DNA from 2 places in the Streptomyces sp. NPDC006544 genome. Region 1 is predicted to be linked to the other one. Evidence: riboswitches for the same ligand, from Rfam matches in the RefSeq annotation. Region 1 holds a riboswitch; the other holds the start of a gene.

Region 1 (3,451 bases):
GCCTGCGGCGGGATCGCGTAGCCCAGGTGCTGGAGGCTGTAGAGGATGTTCATGGCGCAGTGTTTGACGCCGTCCTCGTTGCCGGTGATCAGCGCCCCGCCGACGCGCCCGTAGTAGGCGTACTGGCCGTGCTCGTTCAGGATCGAGGAGCAGGCGTACAGCCGCTCGATGACCTGCTTCATCACCGAGCTGTTGTCCCCGAGCCAGATCGGTCCGCACAGCACGAGGATGTCGGCGTCCATGATCTGGCTGTAGAGCACCGGCCACTGGTCGCTCTCCCAGCCGTGGTCGGTCATATCGGGCCAGACGCCCGTGGCGATGTCGTGGTCGACGGCGCGGACGAGCGAGGTCCGGACACCCGCCGCCTCCATCACGGTGCGGCTCTTGTCGATCAGGCCCTCGGTGTTGCTGGGCTCCGGCGATCGCTTCAGCGTGCAGTTGACGTAGACGGCGGTCAGGTCGGAGTAGTCGAAGCGCTTCGCGGTATCGGTGTCTGCGGCCACGCGTCCAGCCTCGGCCCCGCCGGGCACCACCGCCACCGGGCATCGCCCGAACGGGGCCCGCCCGCTCGTCGTACGGAACATCGCGGGTCGGTGGAGCGCCCCTCCCCGGCGCGAAAGGGAAGGCGGAACTCCAGGGTCCCGTGAGGACATTGGGGCAGAGGGGCACTCCCGCGGGTACGAAGGGTGAGCACCAAGCGGAATGCGGTGGCCGATCGGTACCCTTGGGGCGGGTTGTTACCGGTCCGTGCGGCCGACTAGGGTCAGCGGGCCTTGGTGTTCGGGAAACCGGTGGGAAACCGGTGCGGCCCTCGCCACTGTGATCGGGAAGTCCGGCTCCACTCCTGCGGGAAAGCCACTGGGCTGCGCGGGAGTTTCCGTGCTGCCCGGGAAGGCGGGGCCGGGACATCAGCACCCGTGAGCCAGGAGACCGGCCAGGGTGCGTTGTCCATCCACGAGGTGCTGGAGAGGTCTCCCCACTCATGCATATAGCCGAGGGGTTCCTGCCCCCTTTGCACGCGGTCGCCTGGGGCGCCGCGTCCGCTCCCTTCGTCGTCCACGGCGTCCGCTCGCTCACCCGCGAGGTGAAGGCCAACCCCGAGAGCACGCTGCTCCTCGGCGCGGCCGGAGCCTTCACCTTCGTCCTGTCCGCCCTGAAGATCCCCTCGGTGACGGGCAGTTGCTCGCATCCCACCGGCACGGGGCTCGGGGCGATCCTGTTCCGGCCGCCGATCATGACGGTGCTCGGCACGATCACCCTGCTCTTCCAGGCCCTGCTGCTGGCACACGGCGGGCTCACCACCCTCGGCGCCAACGTCTTCTCGATGGCCGTCGCCGGTCCGTGGGCGGGCTACGCCGTCTACCGGCTGCTGCGCGGGTTCGCCCTGCCCCTGATGGTCACCGTCTTCTTCGGTGCCTTCGTCGCCGACCTGGTCACCTACTGCGTCACCAGCGTCCAGCTCGCGCTCGCCTTCCCGGACCCGGCCACCGGGTTCCCGGGCTCGCTCGCCAAGTTCGGAGGGATCTTCGCGGTCACGCAGATCCCGCTGGCCGTGAGCGAGGGCCTGCTGACCGTCCTCGTGATGCGGCTGCTGTTGCAGGCGAGCGCGTCGGACCTCGTCCGGCTCGGCGTCTCGAAGCCGGCGCCCGCCCGCACCGCGGAGCAGACCGACGAGAAGCCCGACGAGAAGCCCGATGCGAAGACCGAAGCGAAGACCGAAGGGGAGGCGGCGGTCCGATGAGCGGCCTGTCCAGGAACACGAAGATCAACGGCTTGTTGCTGCTCATGGTGGCGGCGCTCGCCGTCATCCCCCTCGCACTCGGCCTCGGCGAGGGCAAGGAGGAGCCCTTCGCGGGCGCCGACGCGCAGGCGGAGGCGGCCATCACCGAGCTCGAGCCGGATTACGAGCCGTGGTTCTCGCCGCTGTACGAACCCCCCTCCGGGGAGGTGGAGTCGGCGCTGTTCGCCCTGCAGGCGGCGTTGGGCGCGGGTGTGCTGGCGTACTACTTCGGCGTCCGCAGGGGCCGCCGCCAGGGCGCGGCCGCCGCCGCGGCTCCCGCACCCGCCTCCTCGGAGGCGTAGGCGGTGCTGCCGATCGACGTGGCTGCCCACGGCAGCCGCTGGCGCGGCCGCCACCCGCTGGAGAAGGCATTGCTCGGGGTCGGGCTGACGGTGACCGCCGTGTGCCTGCCGCCCTGGCCGGGCGGCCCGCTGGTGGCCGCCGCGACCCTCGCCGTACTGCTCGGCCCGGCGGGGGTGGCCGGGCGGCAGTTGTGGCGGGCGTTCCGGATCCCGCTCGGCTTCTGCTTCACCGGAGCGCTGCCGCTGCTGTTCGCGGTCGGCGGTCCCACCGGACCGCTCGCCCTGGCCCCCGACGGCCCCCGGCACGCCGCCGAACTGCTCCTGCGCACCTCGGCGGCCTCGCTCGGGCTGCTGCTGTTCGCCTTCACCACCCCGGTCTCCGACGTGCTCCCCCGGCTGGTCCGGGCCGGGGTGCCGGCACCGGTCGTGGACGTGGCCCTGGTCATGTACCGGATCGGGTTCCTGCTCCTCGACTCCGTCGCGCAGGTCCGCCGGGCCCAGGCGGCCCGCCTCGGGCACACCGGCCGGGCGGCGGTGTGGCGTTCCCTGGCCGGTCTGGCCGCGACCTCGTTCGTACGGGCCTTCGACCGCGCGGCCAAGCTCCAGGCGGGGCTGGCCGGGCGGGGCTACGACGGCGCGCTGCGGGTCCTCGTACCGGAGTCGGCCCTGTCCTGGCGGTTCCTGGCGGGCACGGCCGGTCTGCTGGCCACGTTGACCACCCTGACCCTCACCCTGAAGGGGCTGTACCTGTGAACGCGTCGGACCCGTTGAACCCGATCGAGCCGCTCGGCCCGCCTGCGAACCCGCCTGCGGACCCGTTGGTGGAACTGGCCGGTGCGGGCTACGCCTACGAGGACGGCCCCGCGGTGCTCACCGGCGTCGACTTCGCCATCGCGCAGGAGCGGGCGCTGGCCCTGCTGGGCCGCAACGGCAGCGGCAAGACCACGCTGATGCGGCTGCTGAGCGGCGGCCTGCGGCCCGGATCGGGTGCGCTGCGGCTCGACGGCACGAAGGTCTCGTACGACCGAACCGGCCTGACCCGGCTGCGGACCTCCGTCCAGCTGGTGGTGCAGGACCCGGACGACCAGCTCTTCGCGGCGTCCGTCGAACAGGACGTGTCCTTCGGGCCGATGAACATGGGGCTTGCCGCCCCGGAGGTCCGCGCCCGGGTCGACTCGGCGCTCGACGCACTGGACATCACCGCGCTCCGCGACCGCCCCACCCACCTCCTGTCCTACGGCCAGCGCAAGCGGGCGGCGATCGCGGGGGCGGTGGCGATGGCGCCGCGCGTGCTGATCCTGGACGAGCCGACGGCCGGCCTCGACCCGGACGGCCAGGAACGGCTGCTGGACGTCCTCGCGGGGCTGCG
Region 2 (3,451 bases), on a different contig from region 1:
CGCGGGTCGAGTGGACGGCCGACACCGACAACCCGCCGGCTCTCGGGTTCTACGAGGCGCTGGGTGCGGTGCCCCACGACGGAAAGGTCTTCTACCGGGTCGCGCTCCAGGGGCGTTGATCACGGCCATCACGGCATCACGGCATCACGCAGGCCCAGGCCCAGGTGCTGGTGTCGGCGCTGGTGTCTGTGGGGGAGCCGGGGCCGGGTCCGGGGGGCGGACCGGGCGGGTGACGAAGAGCCAGATGGACAGGCCGAGGGCGGCGAGGAACCCGACGAGCAGGGCGGCGACGACGGCACCGACGGGCACGGAGCAGCCCGTGCCGGTGATGCCCATGGTGGTCACGACGCTCAGCAGGCACACGGTCACGATCGACAGTCCGCTCACCGCGATCGTCCGGGTGACCCCGCCACCGGTCACGCGGATCCTGTCCAGACGGGGACGGCCGTACGCCGCGTAGCCCAGGACGGAAGCGGCGAGCACCAAGGACAGCAGCAGGACGATGAGGGCGCCCAGCCAGCCGGGGGCCTTCCCGTCGTTGTACGCCTTGCCGTAGGCGTACGCGCCGTTCGACAGGAGCGCGAAGATCGGCAGGGGCGCGCACTGCCCGAGGAGGCGCCGCGCGTAGTGGACGGGGTCGTAGGGCAGGACGCCCTCGACGAGCAGGACGGTGGCCAGGACGAGCAGTGCCGCGGCGACGGCGAAACCGACGCCGGCCACGACGTGCTCGAACAGCGCCCGGCCGTGGTTGTCCCCATCGGCCGCGACGGCGCAGTAGGTGAGCGAGCTGAAGATCAGCCCGAGCAGGGCCGCGAGGAGCGCGGGAAGGGCTTGGTCGAGCGCCTCTTGCCGTCGGCCCGTCGGCACGCCCTCGCCGAGATAGTGGGAAATGACGATGAAGACCGCCGTGAGCGCGAATCCAGCGAGCACGCCGGAGAGTTGCGAGTAGAGCTCGGCGACCGACTGCACATCGAGGGCCGGGGGGTTGCACGCCATCGGCTGCTCCGGGATAGGCGACGTGACGCATCCTACGCCCGGGGAAGCCCCGTGCCGAGAGGTTCGAGGGCGGCCCCGGCGCGAGCAGTTGGACGTATCGGCCTGATGAAGCCGCCTTTGTGGTAACGGAGTTGCACTCGCATCACGAATGAAGGCCCACGGGCCGGCGGCGGCCAGCAGAACGGGTACGCGACTTCCCGGCCGGTGATGATCGTCCGTCTGGCAGACTGGGATGAGCTCTTCAGGCGGTGCAGGACAGGAAACCGGTGCGAATCCGGTGCGGTCCCGCCACTGTGACCGGACCTCCCCCGCGGGGGATCCGGGAGTCAGACACTGACGCACCGCCTTTTCCGTTCGACCAGGGGACGCGGATCCCCCGGAGAGGCTTCGTCATGTCGTCGTACCCCCGCGCCCTCCTGCGCGCGCTCGTGCCCGTCTCGTTCCTGATGTCCGTGACCGCCTGCGGAGGATCGCCCGGAGCGGAGGACGCGGCGGCCGGGGCGCCCGCCGCACCCGGGTATCCGTACACCGTCACCAACTGCGGTGTCAGCAGCACCTACCAGGCGCCGCCGCGGCGCGCGGTGGCGATGAACCAGCACGCCACCGAGCTCCTCCTCGCCCTCGGGCTCGAGGAGAAGATGGCCGGGACCGCCTACCTCGACGACGCCGTACTGCCCGACTACCGGCCCGCGTACGACAAGATCAAGGTGCTGGCGAAGGAATATCCCTCCAAGGAAGTCCTCCTCGGCGCCAACCCCGATTTCGTGTACGGGGGTTACTCCAGCGCCTTCGACAAGGCGCAGGGCCGGGACCGCCAGGTGCTCGCCGAGAGCGGGATCAACTCACGCCTCAGCGTGGAGTACTGCACCGAAGGGCCCGTCGGGCTGGACCAGCTCAAGACCGAGATCACCGAGGTGGCCCGGACCTTCGGAGTGCCCGAGCGCGGCGAGGAGCTCATCGCGCAGGAGCAGCGCCGCATCGACGCCGTCACCGGACGGGTGAAGGACAAGGCCAGGCCGACGGTCTTCGCCTACGACTCCGGCGATGCCTCCGCCTTCACCTCGGGAGGAAACGGCATCGGCAACGAGATCGTCTCGCTGGCGGGCGGGACGAACGTGTTCGCCGACCTCCAGGACACCTTCGGTGACGTGTCGTGGGAAAAGGTCATCGAGCGGAAGCCCGAGGTCGTCCTCATCTACGACTACGGCGGCACCACCGTCGAAGCGAAGAAGCAGCGCCTGCTGAACGACCCGGCGCTCGCGCAGGTTCCCGCCGTCAAGAACCGGCGGTTCGTCGTGCTCCCGCTGTCCTCCGCCGTACTCGGCGTGCGCGTGGCCGGCGCCGTCGAATCCCTGGGTGCCCAGCTGCACCCCGACGCCGCGTGAGGCGCCGGCTCGCCCGCGCGCTCACCCGTACGCCGGTCGTCCTGGCCGTGCTCGCCGCCGCACTGGTGGTGTCGGCCGTGGCCGGGCTGGCCCTGGGGCCGGTCCGGATCCCCCCGGGCCAGGTGCTCGACATCGTGCTCGGCGGACCGGGCGCGGGCCAGGGGCCAGGACCGGGGGCGGGACCGGGACCGGGCCGAGGAGCTTACGCGGCCATCGTGTGGGACGTCCGGATGCCGCGCGTGCTGCTCGGGGCCGTCGTCGGCGCCGGGCTCGCCGTCTCCGGCACCGTGCTGCAGGCACTCGTCCGCAACCCGCTCGCCGACCCCTTCCTGCTCGGAGCCTCCTCCGGGGCCTCGGCCGGCGCGGTGCTGGTGATCGTCTTCGGCGCCGGGGTCCTCGGATTCGCGGGCGGGGCCGCCCTGCCGCTCGCCGCCTTCGCCGGGTCGACGGGCGCGCTCGTCGCCGTCCACGCGATGGCCCGGCGCGGTGGGGCGATGACCACGGGCCGGCTGATCCTCGCCGGAGTCGCCGTCCAGTACGTCCTCTCCGCCCTGACGAGCCTGGTCCTGGTGCTGGCCGCACATCCCGACCAGATGCGCAGCGTGCTGTTCTGGACGCTGGGCGGCCTCGGCGGGGCCCGCTGGGAAGAACTGGCCCTGCCCGCCGCCGCACTGCTCGTCGGCACCGGCCTGCTCATCGCCCTGGCCCGGCCGCTCGACCTGCTGCTCGCGGGGGAGGAGGGCGCGCACACGCTCGGCCTGGACACCGGCCGGTTCCGGGCCGCCGTGTTCGTCCTCGCCTCGCTCGTCATCGGGGTGCTGGTGGCCTCCAGCGGGGCGATCGGCTTCGTCGGGCTGATGGTCCCGCACGCCGCACGGATGGTCGTCGGCGCCGGGCACCGGTCGCTGCTGCCCGTCGCCGCGCTCGGCGGCGCGGTGTTCCTGACCCTGGCCGACCTGGCCGCCCGTACCGCGGCAGCGCCGGAGGAGATCCCTGTCGGCGTGGTCACGGCGCTGGTCGGCGGGCCGTTCTTCCTGTGGATGCTGCGCCGCTCCACCCGAACCGAGGGG

Evidence for each region. A riboswitch is a leader RNA that binds a small molecule or an ion and turns the genes downstream of it on or off. The one in region 1 is predicted to bind cobalamin.
Region 2: linked by a shared signal. The riboswitch ahead of ABZY44_RS06920 (ABC transporter substrate-binding protein) and the one ahead of ABZY44_RS00020 (energy-coupling factor ABC transporter permease) in region 1 are both predicted to bind cobalamin.

What each region holds. Positions count from the first base shown of each region.
Region 1 covers NZ_JBEXOV010000001.1:2,274-5,724, forward strand. The annotation lists gene ABZY44_RS00015 (flavodoxin family protein) at 1-503, opposite strand, end outside; cobalamin riboswitch at 758-954, shown strand; gene ABZY44_RS00020 (energy-coupling factor ABC transporter permease) at 983-1,741, shown strand; gene ABZY44_RS00025 (energy-coupling factor ABC transporter substrate-binding protein) at 1,747-2,082, shown strand; gene cbiQ (cobalt ECF transporter T component CbiQ) at 2,086-2,835, shown strand; gene ABZY44_RS00035 (ATP-binding cassette domain-containing protein) at 2,859-3,451, shown strand, end outside.
Region 2 covers NZ_JBEXOV010000009.1:66,154-69,604, reverse strand. The annotation lists gene ABZY44_RS06930 (GNAT family N-acetyltransferase) at 1-119, shown strand, start outside; gene ABZY44_RS06925 (hypothetical protein) at 145-996, opposite strand; cobalamin riboswitch at 1,214-1,353, shown strand; gene ABZY44_RS06920 (ABC transporter substrate-binding protein) at 1,389-2,381, shown strand; gene ABZY44_RS06915 (iron ABC transporter permease) at 2,378-3,451, shown strand, end outside.